One region of the Mesorhizobium sp. P2_F5 genome, then DNA from elsewhere that is predicted to be linked to it. Evidence: predicted binding sites of a transcription regulator. Region 1 holds the regulator's gene; each other region holds the start of a gene.

Evidence for each region. Region 1 encodes PhoB, which activates phosphate uptake and scavenging genes when phosphate is short. Its sites were predicted from a motif close to TGTCATNNANCTGTCAT; they were not measured.
Region 2: the regulator PhoB is predicted to act here: its motif matches at 4,235-4,251, upstream of AC1DYO_RS24870 (bifunctional 2',3'-cyclic-nucleotide 2'-phosphodiesterase/3'-nucleotidase).
Region 3: the regulator PhoB is predicted to act here: its motif matches at 2,732-2,748, upstream of AC1DYO_RS22150 (PhoX family protein).

Annotation. Positions count from the first base shown of each region.
Region 1 covers NZ_JBFUEY010000006.1:15,075-22,167, reverse strand. Annotated here, with positions in the region: gene xylF (D-xylose ABC transporter substrate-binding protein) at 1-1,032, opposite strand, end outside; gene AC1DYO_RS10720 (ROK family protein) at 1,302-2,537, shown strand; gene phoB (phosphate regulon transcriptional regulator PhoB) at 2,568-3,257, opposite strand; gene phoU (phosphate signaling complex protein PhoU) at 3,274-3,978, opposite strand; gene pstB (phosphate ABC transporter ATP-binding protein PstB) at 4,020-4,844, opposite strand; gene pstA (phosphate ABC transporter permease PstA) at 4,862-6,178, opposite strand; gene pstC (phosphate ABC transporter permease subunit PstC) at 6,175-7,093, opposite strand, start outside.
Region 2 covers NZ_JBFUEY010000020.1:183,576-190,668, forward strand. Annotated here, with positions in the region: gene AC1DYO_RS24850 (VOC family protein) at 1-148, opposite strand, end outside; gene AC1DYO_RS24855 (Dabb family protein) at 392-682, opposite strand; gene AC1DYO_RS24860 (hypothetical protein) at 798-932, opposite strand; gene AC1DYO_RS24865 (class I SAM-dependent methyltransferase) at 1,193-2,443, shown strand; gene AC1DYO_RS24870 (bifunctional 2',3'-cyclic-nucleotide 2'-phosphodiesterase/3'-nucleotidase) at 2,479-4,134, opposite strand; gene AC1DYO_RS24875 (NAD(P)/FAD-dependent oxidoreductase) at 4,275-5,540, opposite strand; gene AC1DYO_RS24880 (5-formyltetrahydrofolate cyclo-ligase) at 5,792-6,394, shown strand; gene AC1DYO_RS24885 (hypothetical protein) at 6,534-6,947, shown strand; gene AC1DYO_RS24890 (Lrp/AsnC family transcriptional regulator) at 6,944-7,093, opposite strand, start outside.
Region 3 covers NZ_JBFUEY010000018.1:10,069-17,161, reverse strand. Annotated here, with positions in the region: gene urtB (urea ABC transporter permease subunit UrtB) at 1-551, opposite strand, end outside; gene urtA (urea ABC transporter substrate-binding protein) at 679-1,989, opposite strand; gene AC1DYO_RS22155 (hypothetical protein) at 2,303-2,692, shown strand; gene AC1DYO_RS22150 (PhoX family protein) at 2,804-4,717, shown strand; gene AC1DYO_RS22145 (GMC family oxidoreductase) at 4,789-6,360, opposite strand; gene AC1DYO_RS22140 (gluconate 2-dehydrogenase subunit 3 family protein) at 6,410-6,940, opposite strand; gene AC1DYO_RS22135 (VOC family protein) at 7,023-7,093, opposite strand, start outside.

The DNA.
Region 1 (7,093 bases):
GGCCGCGACGCTGCCGGCGGCGACGCCCGTGCAGACTTCGTCCTTCTTGATCCAGCCGGCGTCGATGACGACGTTGAGGTTGTCCTTGGTGATCGCGACCGGGGTCAGGAACAACGACTTGACGGTGTTGCCGCCAGGCGTGGTGAAGTCCTTGGCGCCAGCGATGTCGCTCGTCTTCTTGCCGTCGGCGAGTTGCGAGGCGATCTCGGCGGCATTCTTGCCTAGCTCGCGTGCATCCTTCCACACCGACACGGTCTGCGTGCCGAGCGCGATGCGGTTCAGAGCGGCATGGTCGCCGTCCTGGCCCGAGACCGGAACCGTTCCGGCAAGGCCCTGCGCCGTCAGCGCCGCGACGACGCCGCCGGCGGTGCCGTCATTGGCCGCGACCACCGCATCGACCTTGTTGTCGTTGGCGGTCAGGAACTGTTCCATGTTCTTCTGGGCATTGGCGGGCAGCCAGCCATCGGTATAGGCCTCGCCGACATTCTTGATCTTGCCCGAGTCGATGGCTTCCTTGAGCACCTCCATCGAGCCCGAGAACAGGAAATCGGCATTCGGGTCGGAGCCCGAGCCCTTGATGAAGACATAGTTGCCTTCCGGCTTGGCCTTGAACACTTCGCGGGCCTGCATACGGCCGACTTCCTTGTTGTCGAAGGTCAGATAGAAGACGTCCTTGTTCTCGATCAGGCGGTCATAGCCGACGACCGGAATGCCTTCGTCCAGCGCCTTCTGCACCGCCGGGCCGATGGCCGAGGCGTCCTGCGCGAGGATGATCAGCGAGTTGGCGCCCTGCGAGATCAGGCTCTCGACGTCGGTCAGCTGCTTGCCGGGATTGGACTGCGCGTCAGCGGAAATATACTTGTCGCCGGCCGCCTCGATCGCTGCCTTCATCGCCGCTTCGTCGGTCTTCCAGCGCTCTTCCTGGAAGTTCGACCACGACACGCCGATGACCTTGTCCTTCGCCTGCGCGACCGACACCAGCGTCAGCGACATGGCGACACCCGCCAGCATGGCGGCTGCAAATCTGTTCATGATAATCCTCCCTGCGCCGCGCGCGGCGCGACAAAACTGGCCCGAGGGCCGGCACACAGAGGCTCTATTTTTTCGAGCCTCGAAAAAATACTGGTCCAACGGCGAGACGCTGTCAACATCGATTCTGATGGATTCTGATGGCGTCGTCGATTTTTTTCGAGACCCGCAATAAACAATGACAGCGTGACCGGCTTCTGCCAATATTTGCGTGGCGTCCCTGACCGCCTCCACTATCATGAGGCGCGGGGGACCGGGAGGAAACAAAAAAGATGTCGGTTGGTATCCGCCACGACGATCTGCGCCGTCGCAACCGTGCGATGGTGATTTCGGCCGTGCGCCGGGCCGGCCAGCCGTCGCGGACCGAGATTGCGGCAACCACCGGCCTTAGCCATTCGACCATATCGGCGATCTCTTCTGACCTGATTCAAGAAGGCATCCTGGCCGAGAGCAAGCCCGGCGAGACCGGTGCGCTGAAACGCGGACGGCCACAGGTCGGCCTTGGCCTCAATCCGGAAGCAGCCGCGGTGATGACCGTGGTGCTGTCGCTGAATTTCCTTTCCGTCACCGTCATCGACTATGCCGGCCATGTGGTCGCCGAGGAGCAGCGCCGGCTGGACACGCTGACCATGCCGCGCGACGAACTGATCGGCGAATGCACGGCAATCGTGCGGCGGCGGCTCGAGGATCCCGACCTCGATGTCCAAAGCATCGCCCGCATTGCCATGGGCATCCAGGGCATCACCGATTCGCAGGCGCGCGCCATGCTGTGGTCGCCGATCACGCCGCTGACCGACATCGCGTTCGCCGACATACTGGAAGCGGAGTTCGGCATTCCGGCCACCATGGAGAACGACTGCAACATGATGGCGGTGGCGCTGCAATGGCGCCAGCCTGAGCGCTACCGCGACGATTTCATTGCCATCCTGCTCTCGCACGGCATCGGCATGGGGTTGGTGCTGAAAGGCGAACTGTTCACCGGCACCCATTCCTCAGGCGGCGAGTTCGGCCACATGATCCACCGTCCCGGCGGCGCGCTCTGTCGCTGCGGGCGGCGTGGCTGCGTCGAGGCCTATGCCGGCAACTACGCCATCTGGCGCAATGCCATGGGGATGAGCGAGGACGCCGAACCGGTCGATGTCGGCGACGCCGACATGCGGGGGCTTGCCACACGCGCTCGCGAAACCGAAGGTCCCGAGCGGGAAGCCTACCGCAAGGCCGGGGAAGCGCTCGGCTTCGGCCTTGGCAGCCTGTTCGCCCTAATCGATCCCGCCCCCGTCGCCATGGTCGGTGTCAGCGCCGCCGCCTTCGATCTGATCGAACCGGCATTGCGCAATGCGATTGCCCAGACCGCCGGCGGCCAGCACTCGAAGTCGATTTCCTTCGACACCGAACCCAACGAACTGCCGCTGATCCGCGAAGGCTGCGCCATGCGCGCGCTCGGCTTCGTCGACCAGGAGATTTTCGCGCCGGGGATTCAGGCGAAATCTAGCAAACATGTCGCCTGAGAGGCCGGCAACGGCGCGGCGCGCCGCGCGTCAATCTTCGCGGATGGCGTAGCCTGCACCGCGGATGGTGCGGATCACGTCAGGCATGCGGCCATTGTTGACCGCCTTGCGCAAGCGCCCGACATGCACGTCGACCGTGCGCTCGTCGATATAGATCGTCTCGCCCCAGACATTGTCGAGCAGTTGGCTGCGCGAGAAGACCCGACCTGGATGGCGCATCATGAATTCGAGCAGGCGGAACTCGGTCGGCCCGAGCCGGATCTCGCTCTTCTTGCGGTAGACCCGGTGCGATTCACGGTCGAGCACGATGTCGCCGACCTTGAGCACGCTGGAGAGCACTTCCGGCTTGGCGCGGCGCAGCAGCGCTTTCACGCGCGCCATGAACTCCGGCGTCGAGAACGGCTTGACCAGATAGTCGTCGGCACCGGTGGACAAGCCACGCACGCGGTCGCTTTCTTCGCCGCGCGCGGTCAGCATGATGATCGGCAGCCGTTCGGTCTCGGGCCGCATTCTGAGCCGCCGGCACAGCTCGATGCCGGACACCGCCGGCACCATCCAGTCGAGCACCAGCAGATCGGGGACGTTTTCCTGCAGCCGGATTTCGGCCTCGTCGCCGCGCGTCACCACCTCGACCTGGTAGCCTTCGGATTCGAGGTTGTAGCGGAGCAGCACGCCCAGTGGCTCCTCATCCTCCACGACCATGATGCGTGGCGCAATCATCAGCAGTTCACCCTTGTCAGGCCGAAGTGGCCATCGCCGTCTCGTCCTGCTTCGGACGATTGGCGGGCAATTGCTGGCCGGTCAGCACATAGTACGCATTTTCAGCGATGTTGGTGACATGATCGCCGATGCGCTCCAGATTCTTGGCGCAGAACAGGAGATGCGTGCAGGCGGTGATGTTGCGCGGGTCCTCCATCATGTAGGTCAAGAGTTCGCGAAACACCGACGTGTACTTGACGTCGATGCGCTCGTCCTCATTCCTGAGTTTCGCCAGGGCTGCGGCATCCGCGGCGGCATATTCCTCGACAACGCCTTGCACCTGGATCAGCACCAGCTGCGCCATGGCGTCGATGGAATGCGACAGGTCGCGCGGCGTAACGCTGAGGCCGACAGTGCCGACGCGCTTGGCGATGTTCTTGGCGAGATCGCCGATGCGTTCGAGGTCGCCGGCCATGCGGATCGAGCCGACCACAGCGCGCAGGTCGTTGGCCATTGGCTGGCGCTTGGCGATCAGCGTGATGGCGCGGTCATCCAGCTCACGCTGGCGCGCGTCCATGATGGCGTCGTCGGAAACGACACGCTGCGCCAGCGCATTGTCGGAATTGAGCAACGCCCTGGTCGAGGCGTTGACCATCGAGCCGGCCAGATCGCCCATGTCGCGGATCAGCTTGCTGATCTGCCCCAGCTCTTCATCGAAGGAGGCGACGGTATGTTCACCCATGATCTTGGTCCTCGTGCCTGAAAATTCAACCGCCGGACGGCTCAGCCGAAGCGGCCGGTAATATAGTCCTGGGTGCGCTTGTCGTCGGGGTTGGTGAACATCTTGTCGGTGGCGCCCTCCTCGACCAGATAGCCGAGATGGAACATCGCCGTGCGCTGCGACACGCGCGCCGCCTGCTGCATCGAGTGGGTGACGATGACGATGGTGTAGTTCTGGCGCAGCTCGTCGATCAGCTCCTCGACGCGGGCGGTGGCGATCGGATCGAGCGCCGAGCAGGGCTCGTCCATCAGGATCACTTCCGGCGACACGGCGATGGCGCGCGCGATGCACAGGCGCTGCTGCTGGCCGCCGGACAGACCGGTGCCGGGCTCCTGCAGGCGGTCCTTGACCTCGTTCCAGATCGCCGCCTTCTTCAGGCTGGATTCGACGATCTGGTCCATGTCGGACTTGCGCTTGGCCAGCCCGTGGATGCGCGGGCCGTAGGCGACATTTTCGTAGATCGACTTCGGGAACGGATTGGGCTTCTGGAACACCATGCCGACGCGGGCGCGGAGTTCGACGACGTCGATGTTCTTGTCGTAGATGTCGTCCTCGTCCAGCGTGATCTTGCCGGTCACCCGCGCCGAATCGATGGTGTCGTTCATGCGGTTGAGACAGCGCAGGAAGGTCGACTTGCCGCAACCGGACGGGCCGATCAGCGCCGTCACCTGGTTCTGGCGGACGTCGAGATTGACGTCAAACAGCGCCTGCTTCTCGCCGTAGAAGACGCCGACCTTGTCGCCGCGCATCTTGATGACTTCGTTCGACTTGGCGTTCATCTTGTCGCCCACTGCGTTTTCAAGGGACTGTTCGGTCATGATGTTCATACCAAATTGCCTTTTTTCTACCAGCGCCGCTCGAACCGGCGTCGAAGCACGATCGCGGTGATGTTCATGGCCATGAGGAAGACGAGCAGGATGATGATGGCGCCGGACATGCGCTCGACAAAAGCGCGTTCGGCCTCGTTTGCCCACATGTAGATCTGCACCGGCAGCGCGGTCGCCGGATCGAAAGGCGTCTTCGGATAGTCGGCGACGAAGGCGACCATGCCGATTAGGAGCAGCGGTGCCGTCTCACCCAGCGCACGCGCCAGGCCGATGATGGTTCCGGTCAGGATGCCGGGAGCGGCAAGCGGCAGGATGTGCTGGAACACCATCTGCATCTTCGAGGCGCCAAGCCCAAGCGCTGCCGAGCGGATCGACGGCGGCACCGCGGCAAGGGCGGCGCGCGTGGCGATGATGATGGTCGGCAGCGTCATCAGGGTCAGCACCAGGCCGCCGACGAAGGCAGCGGAGCGCGGCATTCCGAGGAAGTTGATGAACACGGCAAGGCCGAGCAGGCCGAAAACGATCGACGGCACCGCCGCCAGATTGTTGATGTTGACTTCGATCAGGTCGGTGAAGCGGTTCTTTTTGGCGAATTCCTCGAGATAAATGGAGGCGGCGACGCCGATCGGCAGCGCCAAGAGCAGCACGATCACCATCATGTAGAACGAGCCGATGATGGCCACGCCCATGCCCGACGTTTCCGGGCGGCTGGAAGCGCCATAGGTGAACAGGCCGGTGTTGAAATGCTCGGCCATCACGCCGTCCGCCCTAAGCTTGTTCATCCAGTCGATCTGCTGGTTGGACACCTTGCGCCGCGCTTCATCGACGCTGAGGTCGATCTGGCCCTTGAAGGCGGAGTCGAGATTGGCGGCGGCCAGGATGTTGACGTCACGCGTCGTTCCGATCACCGCGGGATCGGCGGCGACGATGTCGCGCAGTTGGACGCGGGCGCCTTCCGACAGGAAGCCCTTGAGCTTCAGCATCATCGGCTTGTTGGCGGGATCGATACCGAGCTTGGCCACCAGCGCGTTTTCGGCGAGCTTGGGATAGTTCGCCTTGATCAGCACATTCGGATCAGTGGCGCGCTTGTTCGAGGGATCGATGACCTTCTCGTCGAAGGTGATCGGCAGCGTCACCGTCGTCTGCCAAAAGGCGGTGTAGCCCTTCGAGACGATGGTGATCAGCATGATGGCCAGGAACGCCAGGCCGACCGAGATCGCAATCACGCCGTAGATGCGGAAACGGCGTTCGGCGGCGTAACGCGCCTTCAGCCCGATGTCGCGGCGCGGACGGGCGACAGCACCCGCCATCGTGTCCAGGGGGATGTCGGTCATTCGTACTGCTCCCGGTACTTGCGCACGATGTAGAGGGCGACGATGTTCATCACCAGCGTCAGCGCGAACAGCGTCAGGCCAAGCGCGAAGGCGACCAGCGTCTGCGGCGAATTGAACTCAAGGTCGCCGGTCAGCTGGTTGACGATCTTGACGGTGATGGTGGTCATCGCTTCGAACGGGTTGATGGTGAGATTGGCGGCAACGCCGGCTGCCAGCACGACGATCATCGTCTCGCCGATGGCACGCGACGCCGTCAACAGGATGGCGCCGACGATACCGGGAAGTGCCGCCGGCAGGATCACTCGCTTGATCGTCTCGGAGCGAGTCGCACCCAGGCCAAGCGAGCCGTCACGCATGGCGCGCGGCACTGCGGTGATGATGTCGTCGGACAGCGACGACACGACCGGGATCAGCATGACGCCCATCACCAGGCCGGCGGTGAAGATGCTCTGGCCCTGGATAAAGGGCGAGCCGCCGGTGAGCGCCGCCGACAGGTCACGCAGGAACGGCCCGAGCGTGACCACGGCGAAGATGCCGTAGACGATGGTCGGGATGCCGGCCAGCAGTTCCAGCGCCGGCTTGACCACCGAGCGCACGCCGCGCGAGGCATATTCGGACATGTAGACCGCCGACATCAGCCCGACCGGCACGGCTACCACCAGGGCGACGGCAGCAATGTACAGCGTACCGGCGAGAAGCGGGATCAGACCGAACTGGCCCTGGCTGCCGCCCGAGCCGGCGGCGGCGAAACGCGGATCCCACACGGTGCCGAAGAAGAAGCTCATCGGCGACACGCTTTCGAAGAAGGTGATGGTCTGGAACAGCATCGACAGCACGATGCCGACCGTGGTCAGGATGGCGATGGTCGACGCCGCAAGCAGCCCCCACAGCATCAGCCTCTCGACATTGTTGCGC
Region 2 (7,093 bases), on a different contig from region 1:
CGAAGAAGACACAGCAATTTTCGGTGCCGAAGGGATGAATGCCGGTCGGCGCGACGACGAAGCCAAGCGATGTCAGCCGCGCCCGCGCCACGGCGAGGCTCGCCGTGGGCAGCACCAGATGGTCGAGCGGATGGGTTGTGCTGGTCATGCCGGCGCGGTGTGCATCATTCCGGATATCGGTTCAAGCGTTTCCGCCGATGGCGCCCAGATCGCGCCGCCGCGCGCCTATAATGCAGCATACCATCCCGTCGCCGTTTCCTGCAATTTTCTCCAATCGGGAGCCAATCTGACGCAACGGTATCCCCCGCGTGCTTGATCTTGCGCCGCGTACCGGTTTGACGGCCTACGAATTCCGCCTGTGAAAACCTGGCGAGGTTTCTTCCCTGCCTGATCAGGCCATTGCCACGACATCGGCCGAATACCGCAATTCGCGCAATGGTTTGACCCGGCTGGTCGTCTCCGCATAGAGCGGATGCGCCTTGTAGGCGGCCAACGCCGCATCGTCTTCGAACTCGGCATAGACGACCACGTCGATCGCGTCCGACAGCGGATCGACCTTGGTGTTGAGCGTCACTTCGAAGAGGCTTGAATGCGGGATCTTGCCCAAGGTGAGCAAGCCGGTGCGCACGGCCTCGACATCGTCCTTGCGCCTGGCGCTGAAGAAAACGATATGCCGGATCACGCCTGCCTCCAAATTCGATTTGCCGGCATGTTTTGTGTGAGCGGAACCGTCGCGTCAACCGGCACGATGTCGCGCCCGGCAACGCCGGAAGGCGACTTCGCAGAGGCGCGAAAAACTAGCCCCCGCCGGTGACGTAGCGCACGATACGCGACATTTCCCTGACCGTGGTGTCGAGATAGCGGCCACTGTTGTAGAGGCCGTCCCAGATCAGGAAAAAGGCGATGGCCATGATGACGACGACGTAACGCATGGCTGAAACTAACGCATGTGGCTGTTCGTAACCATAGAGATTTCGCCGACGGCCGATACTCGCCCGAATTCTGGCCCTCTAGCCGGCCGCCTTGGTCCAGCCGCGCACACAGCTTGCCTCTTGAAGTTCTGGTCGATGCGGTGGAAGATTGTGGTGAAAATTCACGCAGGTAGCGGCATTCGCGCCTGACGAATGAAATGTGGAGGATGTGGGGGCCGGCAGATCTTGCGCCGTCCCCGCGGAAGTCCGGGGGATGTGAGATGGCTGTTAGGGAACACAAGGGCATCGGCGACGCCATCAGGCTGGACGAGTTCAACTTCGCCGAGATCGTCAAGGGCTTGCCGGCCAAGGCGCGCATGGTGCTGTCGGCGGCGATGAAACTGCCGCGCGGCTCGCTCAAGGTAAGGATGCCGGATGGCCGCGCCGTTCTTGTCGGTGGCAATGCGCCCGGACCTGACGCCGAACTGGTGCTGAAGAACTGGCGCCTGCCCGGCCGCGCCTTTTCCGGCGGCACCATCGGCGTTGCCGAATCCTACATGGATGGCGATTGGGAAAGCCCCGATGTGACCAGCTTTCTCGAACTGTTCGTCGTCAACTCGGCCATCGGCGAACGCGTCGCCGGCGGCGCCAGCTGGCTCATCAACACCGTCCAGCGCATCCGCCACTGGTTCAACGAAAACACCCGCACCGGCTCGAAGCGCAACATTTCGGCGCATTACGACCTCGGCAATGCATTCTACAAGCAATGGCTCGATCCCAGCATGACCTATTCGTCGGCGCTCTATGCCACCGGCGCCAACGATCTGGAAAGCGCGCAGGCCGCCAAATATCGCGCTCTGGCCAAGGACACCGGCATCGGCAAGAAGGACCATGTGCTGGAGATCGGCTGCGGCTGGGGCGGTTTTGCCGAATTTGCCGCGCGCGAGATCGGTTGCCGCGTCACCGGCCTGACCATCAGCCGCGAACAGCACGACTTCGCCAAGGCGCGCATCCACAAGGCCGGACTGTCTGACAAGGTCGATATCAAGCTGCAGGATTACCGCGACGAAACAGGCACTTACGACCGCATCGCCTCGATCGAGATGTTCGAGGCGGTCGGTGAAAAATACTGGCCGGTGTTCTTCGGCAAGATGAAGGCCTGCCTGAGACCCGGCGGCACCGCCGGCCTGCAAATCATCACCATCAACGAGGCCGCCTACGACACCTATCGCGCGCGGCCAGATTTCATCCAGCGCTACGTCTTCCCGGGCGGCATGCTGCCGACGCCGTCGATCCTCAAGACGCTGGGCAGCGACCATGGCCTTGCCCATCTGCGCGAGCGCGTCTTCCCGGACGACTATGCCCGCACGCTTGCCGAATGGCGCAACCGCTTCTGGCAGTCGTGGGAAAAGATCGTCCCGCTCGGCTTCGATGACCGTTTCAAGAAGCTCTGGGAGTTTTACCTCCACTATTGCGAAGCCGGCTTTAGAGCCAGCTACATCGACGTGCGCCAGGTGGTCTACAAGGCGTAGAGTTGGGTTGAGCGGGCATTGCCCGCCCGTTTCCCTCACAGCAGGATGCGGTATTTCGCAAATCCCGCTTCGCCCTCGCCGGCAGGCTCGATCTTGAGGGATTTCACCCCTGAAATAAAATCCTTCGCCCTGGGACCGGTCTCGAATACGGCGCTGGTTCCGGGCAGCGGCGTGAACGACCAGTTGTCGTCGGCCGAGGGATTGATCGTGCCTTCGCTGACGACATAGCGCACGATTACGTCACGGTTGGTGTCCGGCGCCTCGTAAATGATCTTCGAGGCATTGATGTCAGGGAAATTGCCTCCACCGCCGGCGCGGTAATTGTTGGTGGCGACGACGAATTTCGCTGCCGGATCAATTGGCTTGCCATCGAAGCTGAGGTCGACGATGCGGCTGGAGCCGGCATTGGCGACGCCACCCTTGGCATCGTATTTCGGCGGCTGCGATAGATCTATCTTGTAGCTGACGCCATCGATCACATCGAAATTGTAGGACGGGAATTCGGTGTCGATCAGCGCCTGGTCGGCCTTCCCGGCCTCGATCCTTTTGAAGATGCCGGCTGACATTTCCAGCCATTCCTTCACCTGCGCGCCGGTGATTTCAACCGCCCGCACCGTGTTCGGATAGAGATAGAGGTCGGCGACGTTCTTGATGGCGATGTCGCCCACCGGCACGTCGGTGTAGTAGTCGGCACCGTTACGCCCGCCGGCCTTGAAGGGCGCTGCCGCCGACAGCAGCGGCACATCCTTCCATTGCGTGGCCTTCAATATGTCCTTGAGATACCAGCTCTGCGCCTGATTGACGATCTGCACCGACGGATCGTCCGCGACCAGCGCGAAATAGGAATAGAGCGGCGCCGAGGTTTTGCCGACCGGGCGGCGGACATAGGCAAGCGTTGCCTCATGGTCCGCCTTCAGCGCATCGACGACGCGCTGGTCGTCCGCAACGGTCGGCTTGTTCGCCTTGTCGACGCGTTCGTAGATCGGCCGTGCCTCCGAGGCCGCCGAGACGACCCGCCATTTCGATCCGTCGCGTTCCAGAAGCAGGTCGATCAGGCCCATATGCGAGCCCCAGAAACCGCCCATCACTGCCGGCTTGCCTTGCAGCGTGCCCTTTTCGGTGTCGACGCCATCAAGTGCCTGAAAATCCTTCTTGCCGGGGAAGACCAGATGCTGATGGCCGGTGAACACCGCATCGATGCCCTCGACACCGGCAACGAAGAACGAGGCGTTCTCCATGCCGTCGCCCTGCTTGACGTCGATGCCGGAATGCGAGAGGGCGATAACAATGTCGGCGCCCTCCTCCTTGATCTGCGGCACCCAGGCTTTGGCCGCCTCGACGATGTCGCGCGTCCGGACATTGCCTTCCAGATTCTTCAGGTCCCAGATCATGACCTGCGGCGGCACGAAGCCGATGATACCGATCTTGATCGGTTGCTCGCCGCCTGACCCGTCCTTGATCTTCTTGTCGAGGATGACATAGGGCTTGAGGCCCATCGTGTCGTTCGCTTTGTCGGCGTAGTAATCGTAGGGCAGGACATTCACATGGATGTCCGTCGTCTCCATGATCCTCAGATGCGCTTGATTGGCCTGCGCGTGGGCGGAGAATGGATGCAGCATGATCAGCGCCCCGCTGGCGGCCGCGCCGGCAAGGAAACCGCGGCGGGAGACGGGGTGGTGGAGAGACGACATTGGTTTTCCTTCCCAGCGACGTGACAAATCCCAGCCCCGGGAGGAAGCTTCGCGCCGAAGACCGGCCATGTCCATCAGCAAGTCAGTCGATCAGCAAAAGGTGACGGCTGGATGAATATCCCTGGCCGAGAGCAAGGACCTCAGCCCTTGTCGTCATCGCCCTGGGTGATCAGCCGAGCGCTGCGCTGGCCGGTGAAATATATCCATAGCCAGCTAAGTGACACCGACAGCCGGTTGCGGAAACCGATCAGGAAATAGATGTGCGCCACGCCCCATAGCCACCAGGCAAGCCAGCCGGTGAGCTTGATCCAGCCGAAATCGATCGCGGCTGCCCACTTGCCGATCGTCGCAAGGTCGCCGGCATGTTTGTAGCGGAAAGGACGCGATCCGTTATCGCCAGCCAGCCGCGCCTTGATCGTCGCGGCGACATGCTTGCCCTCTTGCTTGGCGGAGGGCGCCACGCCGGGCACCGGCTTGCCGTCCGGCCGCAACACATGGGCAGTGTCGCCGATGACGAAGATCTCGGGACTGTTCGGCACGGTCAGATCGGGTTCGACCATCACCCTGCCCGCCCGGTCGACCGGCGCGCCCAGCCATTCTCCCGCGGGCGAAGCGGCAACGCCGGCGGCCCACAGGATCGTCCGCGCGGGAAGATGGGTATCGCCAAAGACGACGCCTTCCGCATCCAGCAGCGTGACGGCGCGGCCAAGCTCGACCGTGACGCCCCGCCGTTCCAGCGCCTTGCGGGCATAGTCGGAGAGTTCCGGCGCGAAATTGGCCAGGATGCGGTCGCCGGCCTCGACCAGCACCACACGCGCCTGCCGCGTGTCGATGTTGCGGAATTCGCCGCGCAGCGTCTCATGCGCGAGTTCGACAATGGTGCCGGCAAGCTCCACCCCGGTCGGGCCGCCGCCAACGATGACCAGCGTCAGCAGAGCCTGGCGCGTGGCCGGATCGGTCTCGCGCTCGGCCTGCTCGAAGGCGAGCAGGATGCGGCGGCGGATAGTAGTGGCGTCCTCAAGCGTCTTCAGCCCGGGCGCAAAAGGCTCCCACTCGTCGTGGCCGAAATAGGCGTGGCGGGCGCCGGTGGCGAGCACCAGTGTGTCGTACGCGATCGAACTCCCACCCTCGAGCAGCACGCGTTTACCGGCCCGATCGACGCCGGTGACGTTGCCCAAGAGGGTCGTCACGTCCTTGCGTTTGCGCAGCAGATGGCGGATCGGCCAGGCAACCTCGGAGGTCGCCAGCGATGTAGTTGCCACCTGGTAGAGCAGTGGCTGGAAAAGGTGGTGGTTGCGCTTGTCGATCATGGTGATGCGCACCGGAGCGCCGGCCAGTGCGCGGGTGAGTTCGAGACCGCCGAATCCTGCACCGACGACAACGACGTGATGGCTGGTTTCACTCATCGCATTCACCCCTGTTTATCCGCTTTTATGTAGTAATTTTTGTGCACCGCAACAATGTCGTGAGGCGCAAGACTGCCATGCATCAAGGCTGCCCAGGACTCGCCGCTCAATGTCGCGAATGCCTATGTCGGCAGGCTCAGACGGGTATAGCCTCGCGGGGATAGGAACCACGGGAGTGAAGCATGGCCAACGACGATGACGGCGCCAAAGATGGCGACAGCCCGGCGCAATACTCTTCGCCACCGTGTTTCATGCACGAGCTCGATCCGGAATTCCGGGCGCCTTTGTCCGACTGGACCGACGTCAGGCGCTGGCGCAAGGCCGAGCGCGAACAGCTGATCGCGGCGCGGTTGGCGGTTTCGGCCGATACGCGGACAACAATGTCGCAAGCCATCGCCAAAGGTCTCGACGCGGTGATCGGCAACATTGCCGGCCGCATGGTCAGCCTCTACTGGCCGTTTCGCGGCGAGCCGGATCTGCGGCCATGGATGGCGTCGATCAACGAGCGCGGCGGCCGCACCGCGCTGCCCGTCGTCATTGAGAAGGGCCAGCCGCTGGTTTTCCGTGCCTACGTCCCCGGCGACCGGCTGGAAAAGGGCGTCTGGAACATCCCCATCCCCGCCGAGGGCGATCCGGTGCTGCCCGACATCGTCATTTCGCCGATCGTCGGCATCGATCCGCGCAATTACCGGCTGGGCTATGGTGGCGGCTTCTTCGACCGGACGCTGGCCGCTATGCCGTTCAAGCCTTTGGTCATCGGCGTCGGCTACGAGTTGCAACGCATCGCCACCATCTATCCGCAGCCGCACGACATCCCGATGGACCGGCTCGTCACCGAGGCCTCCGCCGTATAGCAGCGCAGATGTGATGTGACAAAAATCCGACTTGGTCGATAAATAATATGATCTTCGAGGATCGTTCGAAACGGCGCTCTGGGCGGATCCAACAGTGCCCAGTCGATCTTGGATTGGCTGCTTCACAACGGATGACAAGATGATCGGACGAACGATAGCGGCCGCCCTCGCAATTGCGTTTTCCTTGTCGCCCTCGCTTGCGCAACCAAAGCATCGTTTGCCGAGTGATTACAAATGGGGCCGCTGCCTGCTTGTTGTTGACGGTCAGACCCGCATATCCGGAAAGTGCTCCTACCAAATCGAGACGGGCGGCGATTTTAACATCCAGGGGCCCCGGCAAGTTTTTGCAGGTATCGACTATCCTGATACCCACAGTGGCGCGGGTGAAATGTCCAAGGATTACTGGGCAGTCGTATACAAAGACGGTGATGTCTGGGATGGCTATGGCAACTCTGACATTCGCGAAACGCACGGTGATGAAAACTGGGAAGACCTTCGCCGCGAAGGCGCGTGCTATATCGGGAGGGACGTCCGTGTATGTCTTTGGCGTTAAGCCAGTTCCGGCTTCATGCCCATGGCCGTGCGATCAACGATCTCGCGCAAGGCAAACGACGAATTGATCTTGGTCACATGCGGCATCGCGGACAGCCACTCCTTGTGGATGCGCTCATAGTCGACCAGGTCCTTGGCGGCGATGCG
Region 3 (7,093 bases), on a different contig from region 1:
ACCAGCACCGATGCCGCGCGTGCCTGTTCAAAGAGTGCCTTGACCTTGGCATCGGTCTCGGCGGCGATTGCCGCGTCGAGCGGCTCGATGTTGGCGGCATCGGGCGTTTTGAACATGGTATCGGCGGCGGCGATGCGGACAGACGGATCCTTGGCACGGAGCGTCAGCGTGCCCAGCGCATCGCGGATGACACGGCGCAGCGTGTTGTTGACCTTGATCTTGGTGATATCGGCCTTGGCGGCGTCGCCGGCGCTCTCGCCGCTCAGCGGGTCGAGCAGCGTGACGCTGTCGCCGTCCTCATTGCCGACGAAGACCAGGGAATCGGTTTTGCGGATGTAAAGATTGCCTTCGGCAAGTGCGGCAAGCGGACGCTCGACCAGCGGATCGCCGGTGGCGGCAAGCTCGCGCACCACGGCCTCGATGGCCGAAAAGCCGCTGCCGGTGGCGAATTTGGCGATGATGGCGCGCAAATCGGCTTCGGCTGCGTTCGACGGCAACAGACTTGCCATCAGGAACACCAGCATGAGGCCGAAAGCGCGCAACAGGATCATCCGTTCAGATACTTTCCGGGAGGTGGAATTCGGCGTCCGGGCGGGCTGAAGCGCCCGGACGCCTTGCGGTCTCTGGCCTTGGAACCGGCCAGATGGCCATGGACCTGACGGTCCAGGCCGGGGAGGATCAGTTCGTACCCTTGCCGCCGCACTTGCCGGAGGCGACGTTGAAGTTGCCGCAGGACAGAGGCGAGCGCCAATCCGAGATCAGGTCCTTGGAATCAGGCAGATAGTCGGACCATTCGTCGCCCATCACGAGGCCGGGCGTCTGCGACACGGTCTCGAACTGGCCGTCGGCCTGGATCTCGCCGATCAGCACCGGCTTGGTGATGTGATGGTTCGGCATCATCGTCGAATAGCCGCCGGTGAGGTTCGGCACGGACACGCCGACCATGGCGTCGATCACCTTGTCCGGATCGGTGGTGCCGGCCTTCTCGACCGCCTTCACCCACATGTTGAAGCCGATATAGTGGGCTTCCATCGGGTCGTTGGTGGTGCGCTTGTCATTCTTGATGAACTTGTGCCAGTCGGCGATGAACTTCTTGTTTTCCGGCGTGTCGACGCTCTCGAAATAGTTCCATGCAGCGAGATGGCCGACCAGCGGCGCGGTGTCGAGACCGGCCAGTTCTTCCTCGCCGACCGAGAAGGCCATGACCGGGATGTCCTCGGCCTTGATGCCCTGGTTGCCGAGTTCCTTATAGAAGGGAACGTTGGCGTCACCGTTGACGGTCGAGACGACGGCGGTCTTCTTGCCGGCCGAGCCGAACTTCTTGATCGCCGAGACTTCGGTCTGCCAATCGGAGAAGCCGAACGGCGTGTAGTTGACCATGATGTCTTCGGCGGCGACGCCCTTGGCCTTCAGATAGGCCTCGAGGATCTTGTTGGTGGTGCGCGGATAGACATAGTCGGTGCCTTCCAGCACCCAGCGCTTCACCGAGCCGCCRTCCTYGCTCATCAGGTAGTCGACAGCAGGGATGGCCTGCTGGTTGGGAGCCGCACCCGTGTAGAACACGTTGCGCTCGCTTTCCTCGCCCTCATATTGGACGGGATAGAACAGGATGTTGTCGAGCTCGGAGAACACCGGCAGCACCGATTTGCGCGACACCGAGGTCCAGCAGCCGAACACGGCGGCGACCTTGTCCTTGGAGATCAGCTCGCGCGCCTTTTCGGCGAAGAGCGGCCAGTTGGACGCCGGATCGACGACGACCGCTTCCAGCTTCTTGCCGAGCAGGCCACCCTTGGCGTTCTGCTCTTCGATGAGCATCAGCATGGCGTCTTTCAGCGTCGTTTCCGAAATCGCCATGGTCCCCGACAGCGAATGCAGAATGCCGACCTTGATCGTGTCTTCGGCGGCCTTGGCCGGAGACGACATCGACAGGCCGGCAGCGACCACGCCGGCCGAAAACATTTTTGTTATTGTGGAGAAATTACCCCTCATACCGAAGACTCCCAAGCTGGTTGATTGCACCGCAACAATGCAATGCAACAGCCGTGCCAAACGCAAAGGAACCGCTCGCAAAGATGGAATATCCGAACGTTATCAGCCAGTTATTATATTAGCCTAAAGAAAACAAAGGCAGCCGGTTAAAAATTGATTGAGGGAAATTTGCGCAGCGCACTGGGCTTTTGCCTAATTTTCGCCCAAGTATGACAAGTGCCTAGATTTTGATCTCCGGCAGCGGCTCGCAGACCAACAATATTGCGGCACTGCGTAAAAATGGGGCAAGCTCATTCCGCAAACGAGTAACCCGATGACATCCTGCATCTCATGCATTTCCGGCATCCTGCTGCTGATGGCAACGAGCGGCGCCGCGCGCGCCGACTTCAGCGATGGCAAGCTGCCGGACGGCACCTACCACTGCGAAGTCTATCTGCTCGGCGCCTTCCTCAACCTCGGCGACATTACCATCAAGGGCAATGTCTATAGCGGCCCGGTGACGTTCGGCACCGCGCCGCAAGGCTACAACTACCAGATGAACGCCAATGGCGAGATCACCTGGCTAGGCCCGCTAGGCGGCTACACCACCGGCGGCAACTCCATCTCGATGACGCAAGCGACACTGGACGGCGCCCCTTCCTTCGACATCATCCTGAAGCAGCCCGACGGCGCCTTCACCGCCTCGACATGCACCAAGGGCTGAGCGAGCCCGATCCGGTCGTTCGCTTGCGGTTTCCTCTCCTGTCATGCGGATGTTGCCGAAGCAGACTACGGCAGCGGTGCGCCGTAACATCCACCCTGAGAGGCAGACACAATGGCCAATGCACCGTCTTCATCCTCCCCCGTCATTCGCGACGTCATTGCCGAGCGCGTCTCGCGCCGGTCTCTTTTGAAAGGCAGCCTTGCCTCCGGCGCGCTGCTTGCCGGCGGCAGCTTCGTCGGCTCCCTGTTTGCCGGCGAAACGCATGCCGCGGCAGCGCAGTCGACGCTCGGCTTTCCCGAACTGAAGCGCGTCTACGACAAGACCCATGCCGCCGCCGAAGGCTATGAGACAACCATCGTCGCGCGCTGGGGCGATCCGCTTGCAGCCGGTCTCGCCGAGTTCGACGGCAACAAGGTTGCGGCCGACGAACAGGAAAAGCGCTTCGGTTACAATTGCGACTACATCGCCTTCATGCCGCTGCCCAAAGGCACGGTGAATTCCGACCATGGTCTGCTTTGCGTCAACAATGAATACATCTCACCCAATGTGATGTTTCCCGGCATGACCGAGGACGATGCCGCCAAGACGATGACCAAGGAACAGGTCGATCTCGGCATGGCCGCGATGGGCCATTCGATCGTCGAAGTGCAACTGAAAGACGGCAAGTGGGAAACCGTGGCCGACAGCCCGCTCAACCGCCGCATCACCGCCAACACCGAAATGACCGTTTCCGGGCCAGTCGCCGGGCATGCCTTGATGAAGACCTCAGCCGACGCCACCGGCACCAAGGTGCTCGGCACCAGCTATAACTGCAGCGGCGGTTTCACCCCCTGGGGCACGGTGCTGACCTGTGAGGAAGGCGTTTCCGATATTTTCGGCGGCGACCCGAAGAAGGCGCCGACCGCCGAGCTTCTCGACCGCTACGGCTTCGACGGTTCCGACATCTATGGTCGCAGCCGCTTCCATGATCGCTTCGACCTCGACAAGGAGCCGAACGAGGCCAACCGCTTCGACTGGGTGGTGGAGATCGATCCCTACGACCCGCAGTCCAAGCCGGTGAAGCGCACCGCGCTTGGCCGCATGTCGCATGAGGCGTCGACGGTCGTCCTCAACAAGGACGGCCGTGTCGTCGTCTATATGGGTGACGACGACTATTTCGAATACATGTACCGCTTCGTCTCGGCCAAGGCCTATGACAAGGCGGACCCGGCTTCCGGCGCCAACCTGCTCGATGACGGCGTGCTGTCGGTTGCCCGCTTCGATGCCGACGGTTCGATGAGCTGGCTGCCGCTGGTGCACGGCCAGGGCAAGCTCACCGCCGAGAACGGTTTTGCCGACCAGGCGGAAGTGCTGTTGAAGACGCGTTTTGCGGCCGACGCGCTCGGCGCGACGCCGATGGACCGGCCAGAAGATATCGAGACCAATCCGGTGACCGGCCGCGTCTACGCGGTGATGACCAAGAACAAGAAGCGCGACCAGTCGAAGGTCAATCCAGCCAACACCCGGCCGGAAAACCTCTGGGGCCACATTGTCGAGCTGATCCCGCCCGGCGGCCGCGGTGCCGACGCCGACCACACGGCGGAAAAGTATGCCTGGGACCTGTTCGTGCTCTGTGGCAATCCGAAGGATGCAAAAGTCGGCGCGACGTTCCATCCGGATACGTCGGACAATGGCTGGTTCGTCTGCCCCGACAACATCACGTTCGATCCGGCCGGGCGGCTCTGGGTAGCGACCGACGGCGCCAATGATTTCGACCTGCCGGACGGCGTCTACGGCGTCGACACAGAAGGGGCGGCGCGCGGTCTGCCCAAACTGCTGTTCACCTGCCCGCATGGCGCGGAAGCGACCGGCCCGTGCTTCACGCCAGATGGCACGACGTTGTTCCTGTCGGTACAGCACCCCGCCGAGGACGCCGAGACGCTCGACAAAGCACAGACGCTGTGGCCCGACTTCAGGGATGGCCAGTTGCCGCGGCCGTCCGTCGTCGCCATCCGCCGCAAGGACGGACAGCCGGTCGGCGCGTGATCTGAACGGAAGAAGGCGGAACGCGGCTTGCGCGCGTTCCGCCTTGTCCGGGAGGACGGTCTAGGGTCGGCTCAGATCGTCTTGGCCGACATTTGCGACGCGATGTATTCGGCCTGGCGGATCGCCAGCGACACGATCGTCAGCGTCGGGTTCTCCGCCGCCCCGGTGGTGAACTGGCTGCCGTCCGACACGAACAGGTTTTTGATGTCGTGCGCCTGGCCGTGTTTGTTGACGACGCCGTCTTCCGCCTTCTCGCTCATCCGGTTGGTGCCGAGATTGTGGGTCGAGGGATAGGGCGGTGTCGGGAAGGAGCGCGTTGCGCCGACCGCGTCGTAGAGCGCTGTGGCCTGCTTGTAGGCATGGTTGCGCATCGCCGTATCGTTGGGGTGATCATCGAAATGCACGTCGGCGATCGGCATGCCATGCGCGTCCTTCTCGTCCTTGTGCAGGGTAATCCGGTTTTCCGCGCGCGGCATGTCTTCGCCAACAATCCACAGGCCGGCCATGTGATCATAGTGGTCGAGCGCGGTGGTGAAGGAACGGCCCCAGCCGCCTGGATTGAGGAAGGCGGCCATGAAAGGCAGGCCGAGCGACAGCGTCTCGAACTCGTAGCCGCCGACAAAGCCGCGTGAGGGATCGTGCCGCGCCTCGTCGCGGATGATGCCAGCCATGGTCGTGCCGCGATACATGTGCACCGGCTTGTCAAAGATGGCATAGACCGAGCCGGTGGTGTGGCGCATGTAGTTCTTGCCCACCTGCCCCGACGAATTGGCGAGGCCGTGCGGGAATTTGGACGACTCCGAATTGAGCAACAGGCGCGGGCTTTCGATCGAGTTGCCGGCGACGGCGACGATGCGAGCCTTCTGCTCCTGCAGCTTGCCGTCCTTGTCGGCATAGACGACGCCGGTCACCTTGCCCGAGGCGTCATGGTTGATCTTGATCGCCATGGCATTCGGCCGGACCTCGAGATGACCTGTCGCCTCGCCCTTGGGGATTTCGGCATAGAGCGTCGACCATTTGGCGCCCCATTTGCAGCCCTGGAAGCAGAAACCGGTCTGCTGGCAGGAATTGCGGTCGTCGCGCTCGACCGAGTTGATGGCCATGTTGCCGGTATGGCATTCCTTGTAGCCGAGCTTGTCGGCGCCGGCCTTGAGGACCTTGAAGTTGTTGTTGCCGGGCAACCGCGGCCAGCCATTGGTGCCGGTGACACCCATCTTGGCTTCGGCCTTGGCGTAGTACGGCTCCATCTCGGCCAGAGTGACCGGCCAGTCCAGCAGATTGGCGCCTTCCAGCTTGCCGTAGGTCGAGAGCGTCTTGAACTCGTGCTCCTGGAAGCGCAGCGAGGCGCCGGCCCAGTGGGTGGTCGAGCCGCCGACCGATTTGACGATCCAGGCCGGCAAATTCGGGAAATCCTTCGACACCCGCCAGTCGCCGGAAGTCGTGCGCTTGTCCGTCCAGGCGAGTTGGCTGAAGGAGGCCCACTCGTCGTTGATGAAATCCTCGTATTCGTGGCGGGCGCCGGCCTCGAGGATGACGACATCGACGCCTTTCTGGGCGAGTTCGTTGCCGAGCGTGCCACCGCCGGCGCCGGACCCGATGATGACGACCACGCCGTCGTTGTTGAGATCAAATGAAGCTGCCATGGTTTCCTCCCATGAATTCCTGTTTGCGGGTTTCAGAACGACGGAGGGCTCAGAGCCACTCGATGTCGTCGAAACCGCGCGCGATGTAGCCGCCCTTGGAGTAGGATTCGCCCTCGTAGCCGAAGATCGGCCACACCTCCTGCTGGTTGTAGAGGCTGACGACGAGGCCGCCGCGGATGGACTGGAAGAACGGCGTCGCCTCGATCTGCTGCAGCACGGCGACGCGCTGCTCCTCCCAGCCAAGGCCGCGATAGCCGCCCTCACCCGACTTCTTGTCGAGGTCGGCAATGCCGTCTTCGATCATCGTCTTGTAGGCCGCGTCCTTGCCGGCCTGCTCGTCATGGCCTTTCACGGCAATGGCGTAGTATTTGTCCGGGACCTGATCGTGCGGATAGATGTCGCGCGCCATCTGGATCAGCGTCGCCATGGTTTCGGGCTTGAGCGCCGATGTCTCGAGACCCCAGGCATTTTCGGGGCTGATGACCGCGCTGCCTGAGATGACGAGCAGTGCACCGATGCCACCGCGTTTGAGAAGTTCACGACGTGAGAGCCCAGGCTTCGCGTCATAGATCGTGACCATTTTGTTCCTCCCTGCTTGCTATTTGCGCCCTAGAAGAGCGCCGTTGCTGGCGTCGCGTGGCTGAACGCGGCGGAATAATCCCCTACTGGAAGCGCCCTCCACGCTGCAGGACCTCGATCTTGTAGCCGTCGGGGTCCTCGATGAAGAAAAAGC